2 regions of the Acuticoccus sediminis genome follow, and region 1 is predicted to be linked to the other one. Evidence: riboswitches for the same ligand, from Rfam matches in the RefSeq annotation. Region 1 holds a riboswitch; the other holds the start of a gene.
What was found. A riboswitch is a leader RNA that binds a small molecule or an ion and turns the genes downstream of it on or off. The one in region 1 is predicted to bind cobalamin.

Region 1 (4,219 bases):
GCGGCATGTTGGTGTAGGGCGCCATGGAGACGTTGCCCTCGGCGAGGCCGTGCCAGGTGTCCTGCTGCTTCCAGGTGCCGTTCATCACCGCGCCCACCTCCTCGATGTAGTAGGGCGCCCAGTCGTCGACGATCGCGGTGAGCTGCGTCTCGGGGCCGAACTCGATCTGGTCGGAGGCCTGGCCGAAGGCATGCACGCCGCGCTCGGCCGCAACCTGCATCGGCGCGGTCGAATCGGTGTGCTGGGTGATGATGTCGACCCCCTGGTCGATCAGCGCGCGCGCCGCGTCCGCCTCCCGCGGCGGGTCGAACCAGGTGTTCACCCAGATGACCTTCAGCTTGAAGTCCGGGTCCACGGACTGCGCGCCGAGGAGGAAGGCGTTGATGCCGCGCACGACCTCGGGGATCGGGAAGGAGGCGATGTAGCCGGCGGTGCCGGTCTTCGACACCTGCGCCGCGATCTGGCCGATCACGTAGCGGCCCTCGTAGAACTTCGAATTGTATGTCGAGACGTTCGGATACTCGCGCTTGTAGCCGGTCGCGTGCTCGAACTTGATGTCCGGGAAGCGGCGGGCGACGCGGTTGGTGGCGTCCATGAAGCCGAACGACGTCGTGAAGACGATGTCGCAGCCCGACCGTGCCAGACGCTCGATCGCCCGCTCCGCGTCCGCCCCCTCGGCGACGTTCTCCAGATACGCGGTCTCGACCTTGTCGCCGTACGCGGCCTCGACGGCGAGGCGGCCCTGGTCGTGCTGGTAGGTCCAGCCGAAGTCACCGATCGAGCCGACGTAGACGAAGCAGGCCTTCGTCGGGTCCTGAGCGCTGGCGGGGCCGGTCATCAGAGCGGCGGCGGCGGTCAAAGCGAGGAGTGGCGCAAAACGCGTCATGTCGGGCTCGTCTGTTGTGATGTCACGCGACGTTACCGTCCGCCGACGCAAAATGGAAAGAGCAGCCTATGCGTTATCGTTAGCTTCGTCGCGCCGTGTCCACCGACAGCGCGGCCGTGATCACCGTCCCGGGAACTAAGGCTTGCATCCTGGACCCGCCTGCGGGATTTTGTCCCGCGATGGCTCCCGCTCCGGCAGACGCATGGGGCGGGTGAAAAGGGAACACGGTGTGGCGTACCCAACAGGGACCGAATCCGTGGCTGCCCCCGCAACTGTGAGCGGCGAGCGACATCCCGTGACACCACTGGCGGCACCCCGAAGGGCGCGGCTGGGAAGGTGGGATCGAGCAGCGACCCGCAAGCCAGGACACCTGCCATCGGCCGTGCGGGCTCCCGCCCGCGTCCTCGAACCCCGTTTGCACGGTGGGTGCAGAAAGGTGGAACCATGCATATCGAACCCGGCGTCGTCTACGGCGCCAAGATGGCGCTTGCCGTCGGAACAGCGGCGGCTTCGGCCGTCATCGGCGCGAAGCTCGCGCTCGACACGATCCGCCAGGACGGCCCGGTCGCCTTCCTCACGCGATCCGTCCTCGCGACCATCGCGGTCTTCGTCTTCTTCGAGGTGCTGCCGCACTATCCGGTCGGCGTCTCCGAGGTGCACCTCATCCTCGGCTCGACGATCTTCCTGATCTTCGGCGCCGGTCCGGCGGCCATCGGCCTCGCCGGCGGCCTCCTCATCCAGGGCCTCTTCTTCGCCCCGTACGACCTGCCGCAGTACTTCATCAACGTCACGACGCTCATCGTGCCGCTCGGCGCGGTCAGCCTGCTCGCCAAGCGGATCATCCCGGCGAAGACCCCTTACGTCGAGGTGAGCTACGCTCAGGCGCTGGCGCTGTCGACGGCCTACCAGGGCGGCATCGTCGCCTGGGTCGCCTTCTGGGCGTTCTACGGCCAGGGCTTCGGCGCCGAGAACCTCGCCAATGTCGCGAGCTTCGGCGGCGCATACATGCTGGTGGTGCTGATCGAGCCGCTGGCCGACCTCGCGGTGCTCGCCGCCGCAAAGACCGGCGCCAGCCTCCTCGGCGGTACCGCGCTGGTCAACCGCCGCGTCTACAGCCCGGCCTGAGGCCGCCCGGCGGGTGCTCCGGCACCCGCCTTTCTTCGTCCGGCCCTTCTTCTTCGGCCCCGTGTCGAAGCGAGGACGGGCCCACCCACGGCCCCCCTCCTCGCTCAGGTCGCCGCCGGCGCCTCCCGCGGGGCGAGCGGCTCCGGCGCCACCTCCGGCCATGGATCGGCCAGGAGCCTGCCGTGCACGCGCCCGCGCATCGGCCGCTGCATCAGCCGGTGCCGCTCGACCGGGCCCGGCATGACGATCTCGTCCCACACCTGCTCGAAGCCGGACGGCGCGTAGAACGCCGGGTCGCCGACGAGAACCAGTGCATCGGCCATCGTTGCCGCGGCGGCCTCGATGGAGCGGGTGAGCAGCGTCCGGCCGATGCCCTGCTTGGCCGCCGTCTCGGCGACCGCCAGCGGGCCGAGAAGGTAGGCCGGCCGTCCCCCCACCATCACCGCCGTCTGGCGGATCGCCCCGATGACCAGCCCGCTGCGGTCGGCCACGAAGGAGACGCGCGGGTCGTGCGCGATCCCCTCGCGCAGCCGGTAGGCGGTTCGCGAATAGCGGCCCGGGCCGAACGCGACGCGGTAGATCGCCTCGACGGCGTCGTCGTCGTTTTCGGTTTCGGGGCGGATGACGAGGTCGGGAGGAGGCGGACGCCCGTGCATGGTCGGTGGCTCTGGCAACGGCCGGCCCGTCAGCGAATGGGGCTCTCGGTCATGGCCGAGGCGCCTAACACGGGCGCGCCGGCCAAACAACCGGTCGCGCGGTCATGCCGGCGGACGCGCGCGGTCAGGCGCGCCCCTCCTCCACCGCGTGGCAGGCGGCCATGCCCGGCCCCGCCGCCAGCAGCTCCGGCCGCTCGACACGGCAGCGCTCGTTGGCGAGCGGGCAGCGCGGGTGGAAGGCGCAGCCGGGCGGCGGGCTGATCGGGTTGGCGATCTCGCCCACGACCGGGACCCTCTCGCGGCCCGACATGTCGAGGTCCGGCACCGCGCCGAGGAGCATCTGCGTATAAGGGTGGCGCGGCGTCTCGAAGAGGCCCTTGGCCGGCGCCACCTCGGCCAGCCTGCCGAGGTAGAGGACGCCGATTCGCGTCGCCATATGCCGCACGACCGCGAGGTCGTGGCTGATGAAGAGGTAGGTGAGATCCTCCGCGTCCTGGAGGTCGCGCATCAGGTTGAGGATCTGCGCCTGCACCGAGACGTCGAGCGCCGACGTGGGCTCGTCGCAGACGAGGAAGGTCGGGCTCGAGGCCATCGCCCGGGCGATGCAGATGCGCTGGCGCTGCCCGCCGGAGAACTCGTGCGGGAACTTCTGCCCGTCGCGCGGGTCGAGGCCGACGCCGGTGAGGATCTCCGCCACCAGTTCCGGCACGCTGCGCCCCTTGGCGCGGCCGAAGGCGCGGATCGGCTCGGCAATGATCCTGTCCACCCGCATGCGCGGATTGAGGCTCGCGTAGGGGTCCTGGAAGATCATCTGCATCCGCCGCCGGAGCTGGCGCAGCGCGGCAGAATCGCGCCCCACCGGGACCCCCTCCACCACGACCTCCCCACGGGTGGCCGACAGCAGGCCGACGACGATCTTGGCGATCGTCGACTTCCCCGACCCGGACTCGCCGACCAGTGCGAAGGTCTCGCCATGGCGGATCTCGAACGAGACGTCCGACACCGCCTGAAGGAGCTGCTTCTTCTGGAAGTTCACCACCCGGTCGAGCCAGGGTGCCGACACGTCGAACACCTTGGACAGGTGCTCGACCCTGACGATGACCTCGCCCGGGTTGGTGGCGGCCGGCGCGATGGCCGCCGCGGTCCAGTCGGTCGCGGTGGTGGCGGCGACCTCGCTCATGCCGGCTCCTCCCACCGCGTCGTGGCGTCGACCGGCGGCTCGCGCAGCCAGCAGGCGACGCGGGAGTTGTCGACCGGCATCGGCTCTGGCCGCGACAGGATGCACTTGGCGAACGCCTCGGAGCAGCGCGGATTGAACGGGCAGCCGGCCGGGATCCGGTCGAGGCGCGGCATCGAGCCGGGGATCTGCTTCAGCCGCGGGTCGGCGTGGTCGAGCTTGGGGATCGAGCCCATCAGGCCCGCCGTGTAGGGGTGCTGCGGGTGCTGCACCACGTCGCGCACCGGCCCGATCTCGGCGATGCGGCCCGAGTAGAGGACGCACACCCTGTCGGCGGTCTCGGCAATCACGCCCATGTCGTGGGTGATCAGCATG
Region 2 (4,219 bases), on a different contig from region 1:
GGCGGCGCATCAGAACGAGAGCCTCAGGCCGGCGACGGCGCTGAAGCCGGGGCTGCCGTAGCCGTATGCCTGCTCGTAGCGGGTGTTGAAGAGGTTCTCGACACGGCCATAGACCTGCGCGTTCTCGTTGATGTCCCACGACGCGGCCGCGTTGACGACGACATAGGGGTCGAGGTCGACGACCCGCGTCGAGTAATCGGCATTGTAGAACAGGTCCGTCTGCTCACCGGTGTAGAGAAGCTCGATGTTCACGTTCGCCCGCTCCTGCCAGAAGCGGTAGTTCGCGTCGAGGCTCGCCTGATGCATCGGCCGGCGCGTCAGGCGCACACCGCGCGCGTCCTCGCCGTCGGTGTAGGTGTAGCTCCCCCGGAGCGTGAGTCCCTCGACGGGCGTCGCGGCGACCGCGAGCTCCACGCCGTGGATCTCGGAGGTGCCGGCGACGTTCACCGACGTCTCGCCGCTCCCCTGGATGAGGTCGGTGATGCGCTGGTTGAAGTAGGTCGCCTGGACCATCAGCCGCTCGCGCCAGAGCCACTGGTCGATGCCGACGTCCCAGCCGGCCGCCTCCTCCGGCTTCAGGTCGGGGTTGCCGTGGTAGGTATCGGTGTAGCCGTAGAGCTCGAAGAGCGTCGGGTTCTTGACGCCGGTGCCGTAGCTCGCCCGCAGTTTCGTGCCGGTCTCGTCTATGTTGTAGGCGGCGGTGAGGCGGTAGGTGGTGGCGTCGTCGAACAGCTCGTTGACGTCGTGGCGCAGGCTCCCGGTCAGGAACAGCCGGTCCCAGACGCCGAGGCGGTACTGGCCTACCACGCTCGTCTCGCCGACGGACCGGTCGAACGTGGAGTAGCCGTCCACCTCCGCCGCGTCGATCTGGTGCTCCAGGCGGAACGTGAGATCGTGCGTGGCCGACGCGGCCGGCGTCTCGAGCGAGAGGTCCGACTGGTAGTCGAACTTGGTGCGGGTGCCGAGGTAGGAACTCGTGACGATGCCGCCGTCCAGATAGTCGTTGTCGAACCGGGAGCGGGCGACGCCCGCGGTGTGGCGCCAGCGTCCGTCCCAGAGGTCGAGCCGGGCCTGGGCGCGGCCGAAGAGCTGCAGGCCCTCCGAGCTTCCGTCCCCGTCCACCGGGCCGATCCCGCCGATGAAGTCGTCGCTCTCGGCGCTGTAGGAGGTGAGCCTGCCGACGGCGTCGAACCGCAGCGCCTCGATGGGCTGGAAGCCGATCTTGCCGAAGGCGGTGACGTTCTCGTAGCCGTCCTTCTCGTGGTTGCCTTTCCACTCGGCGGCGCTGGAGAAGCCCTCCGTGCGGAGCCCGCCGAACGAGGCGAAGTAGTCGAACTTGCCGACGCTGCCGCCGGCCGAGAGCCCGCCGGAGGCGGTTGCGCGCGTCCCCCCCTCGAAGAAGCCGGATGCCGTCGGGGTCCCGTCGGCGCGCCGGGTGACGATGTTGACGACGCCGCCGATGGCGTCCGACCCGTAGAGCGCGCTTTGCGGACCGCGCAGGACCTCGATGCGGGCGACGCCCTGCGTGAGGAGGTGCGCGAAATCGAACTCCGACCCGCCCGACGGATCGTTGACCTCGATGCCGTCGATCATGACGAGGGTCTGGTTGCTCTCCGCGCCGCGGATCCTGAGCTGCGTCTGGTTGCCGACGACGCCGGTGCGGTTGACGGTAACGCCCGGGACCGTGCGCAGGACGTCGGCGACGACGCGGACCTTGCGGTCCTCCAGCTCCGTCTCGTCGATGATGGTGACGGCGCTGCCGACGGCGCGCTCGGCGGTCGGGGTGAGGTTCGACGTCACGACGATCTCCTCGAGGGAGATCACGCCGGACGTTCCGTCCTGAGCATAAGCGGGGGCATGGGCCGGGATGGCGGCGAGCGCGGCGGCGCAGGCAAGCGGGAGAGCGAATCGGCTGGAACAACCGAAGACGGGTTGGCGCATCGGGACCTCGTGCGGCACGTACCAAAACGTCACCGCGATCGAAGGCCGTCCGGACCCCGCCGCCTGGCGAACGTCCGCACCGATCATCTCCCGTCGACACACCCCGTCCGACGATCCCGCGCGTGACCGCTATGCGACGGCAGGTCTCCTGGCTCGCGGGTCGTCCGTCTCGCGTCGCCTTCCCAGACCTGACCGGCCCAGTGGCATGTCGACGGAGACGTCACCGCTCACAGTTGCGGGGGCAGCCGCAGAGTCCGGCCAAAGCCATCACTGCGTTCCCTTTTGATCCTCGGAAGGAACCGTCGCGCGGAAGGTCACATACTTGATCCGGGGGCGCAACGATCTGAACGCGTTGCGCAACGGACGTGACACTTCGGCCACGTCCGCCATGGAGGACCGGGCGCCGCCCGGCCATTGCCGCTATTTGGCGGTGTGGTTCATCCCCTCATGATCCATTCCGCCGTGCTTCATTTCACCGTGCTTCATTTCACCGTGGTTCATGCCGCCGTGACCGCCGCCGGCCGGCTTGGTGGCGCCGATGGGTGCGACCTCCATCATGAGCTCCACGGGGCCGGCATGCTCGAACCGGAGCGTGATCGGCACCGTTTCGCCGGCCTTGGGCGCACCGGAGAGGCCCAGCATCATGAGGTGGTAGCCGCCCGGCGCCAGCGTCACGGTCTCGCCTGCCGGTATGACGAGGCCGCCTTCGACCTCCTGCATCGTCATCACCCCGTTGGTGACCGCCATCTCGTGCACCTCGACGGTCCTGGCGAAGCCGATGGTTCCGCCGAGGAGCGTGTCGTCGGTGTCGCCGGTGTTGGTCACGGTGAGGTAGCCGCCGGCGACCGACGCCCCCGGAGGCGGCTGGCGCATCCATACGGTCTCGATGTCGAGCGTCGCGGGCACGGCCGCCGCCTGCTCGCCGTGAGCATGACCCTGACCATGGCCGTGCGCGGGCGCGGGCGCGTCGGACGCCGCGATGGTGACCGTCGGCGCGGGGTGGTCGATGTCGTGCGCGTCCTCGCCCGGCGCGGCGACGTTGACCCAGGCGACCTGCCCGTCGGGGCACTCCTGCACGACCTTGAAGGGCAGCACGGTACCGGCCTCGAAGCCCGTGATGCGGCCGCGGAAGACGAACTCGTCGTAGTACTCGTCCGGCAGATCGCCGCCGCTCCACACCACTTCGGTGACGCCCGACGAGACGTCGCTGCCCCACAGATCGTAGGTTCTGGCGTAGTCGGACGTCTTCGTCGACAGCGTCCAGCCGGCCTTCGGCATCGGCTTCACGTCGATGAAGCCCTCCGGGATGCGGACGGAGACGGTGTTGGTGGGCTGGCCGTCGCAGCCGTGCGGAACACGCAGGACCGCCTTGTAGGTCGAGTTGGCCGGCGCTTCGCCGATCTCGAACGTGGCGTGGGAGAGCGCAGGCAGTGTCGTGGCGAGGAGCGCGGCGAGCGCCGTCGCCCCGCCCAGAATGCGGGTGTTGGACATGGTTTTCTCCTGAGGAAACGAGCAATTTGCCGGACGCCGCGGTGCGGTCCGGACGACGTGCAGTCGTGTCTCAGGAGATCGGTGGAGCCCGGATGCGGAAGGCATGCGGCGCGGCCGGTCCCGTGACCGCGGCGACGAGGCGTGACGGCTGCTGCGTGCCGGGAGCGGCGCGGACGGTCAGCGTCGGCACCGCCTCCGGCATCAAGGCGACGACGGCGGAGAAGCAGCAGCTCTGGAACCGGGGACCGGTGGTCTTGCCGCCGGCATCCGGCGTGACGGGGCCGGCGCCGTGACAGATCAGCCCCGGCGACAGCACCCCGACGCTGAAGGCCGGGATCCACACGTTCGCGAACAGCAGGACGGCGCAGAGCGTGACGAGCGGCCGCCGAAGCGCCCGAAACGCCGCCGGGACCGACATCCGGTCCGCCGCTATGTCATGCCGCTGCCCCATCGCGCGGAACCCCTAACAGCTTTGCTCCGCACTGTCTCCGCTGCGTTCCGACACGCCCTGCCGCCCGTTCACGTTTTTCCCGCACCGGCCCGGAAGCCCCCTATGGGAGTGGGTCGGCGGACGAAGCGGTGCGAGAGATAGTATGGCCCATCATCGACCCGGCTCACGGGCGCGGAATGGGTCACGAAGCGCAACCGTCGGCACGAAAAATCACGTCGAAGTTCTAAAATCGATCGAAAATGCTGATTCTGACGCAATAATTTTAAATCGTATGCGCGTGATTCACGGTTGTGTCACGCTGCATTGCGCCACCCGGGCCTAACGTTCCCTGGCATT

Region 2: linked by a shared signal. The riboswitch ahead of DLJ53_RS19340 (TonB-dependent receptor plug domain-containing protein) and the one ahead of DLJ53_RS06150 (energy-coupling factor ABC transporter permease) in region 1 are both predicted to bind cobalamin.

Annotation. Positions count from the first base shown of each region.
Region 1 is NZ_QHHQ01000001.1:1,417,936-1,422,154, reverse strand. It holds gene DLJ53_RS06155 (BMP family ABC transporter substrate-binding protein) at 1-886, opposite strand, end outside; cobalamin riboswitch at 1,050-1,278, shown strand; gene DLJ53_RS06150 (energy-coupling factor ABC transporter permease) at 1,331-2,011, shown strand; gene DLJ53_RS06145 (GNAT family N-acetyltransferase) at 2,116-2,667, opposite strand; gene DLJ53_RS06140 (ABC transporter ATP-binding protein) at 2,792-3,739, opposite strand; gene DLJ53_RS06135 (ABC transporter ATP-binding protein) at 3,844-4,219, opposite strand, start outside.
Region 2 is NZ_QHHQ01000004.1:251,437-255,655, forward strand. It holds gene DLJ53_RS19335 (ABC transporter substrate-binding protein) at 1-10, opposite strand, end outside; gene DLJ53_RS19340 (TonB-dependent receptor plug domain-containing protein) at 10-1,941, opposite strand; cobalamin riboswitch at 2,063-2,260, opposite strand; gene DLJ53_RS19345 (DUF1775 domain-containing protein) at 2,362-3,432, opposite strand; gene DLJ53_RS19350 (DUF2946 family protein) at 3,503-3,850, opposite strand.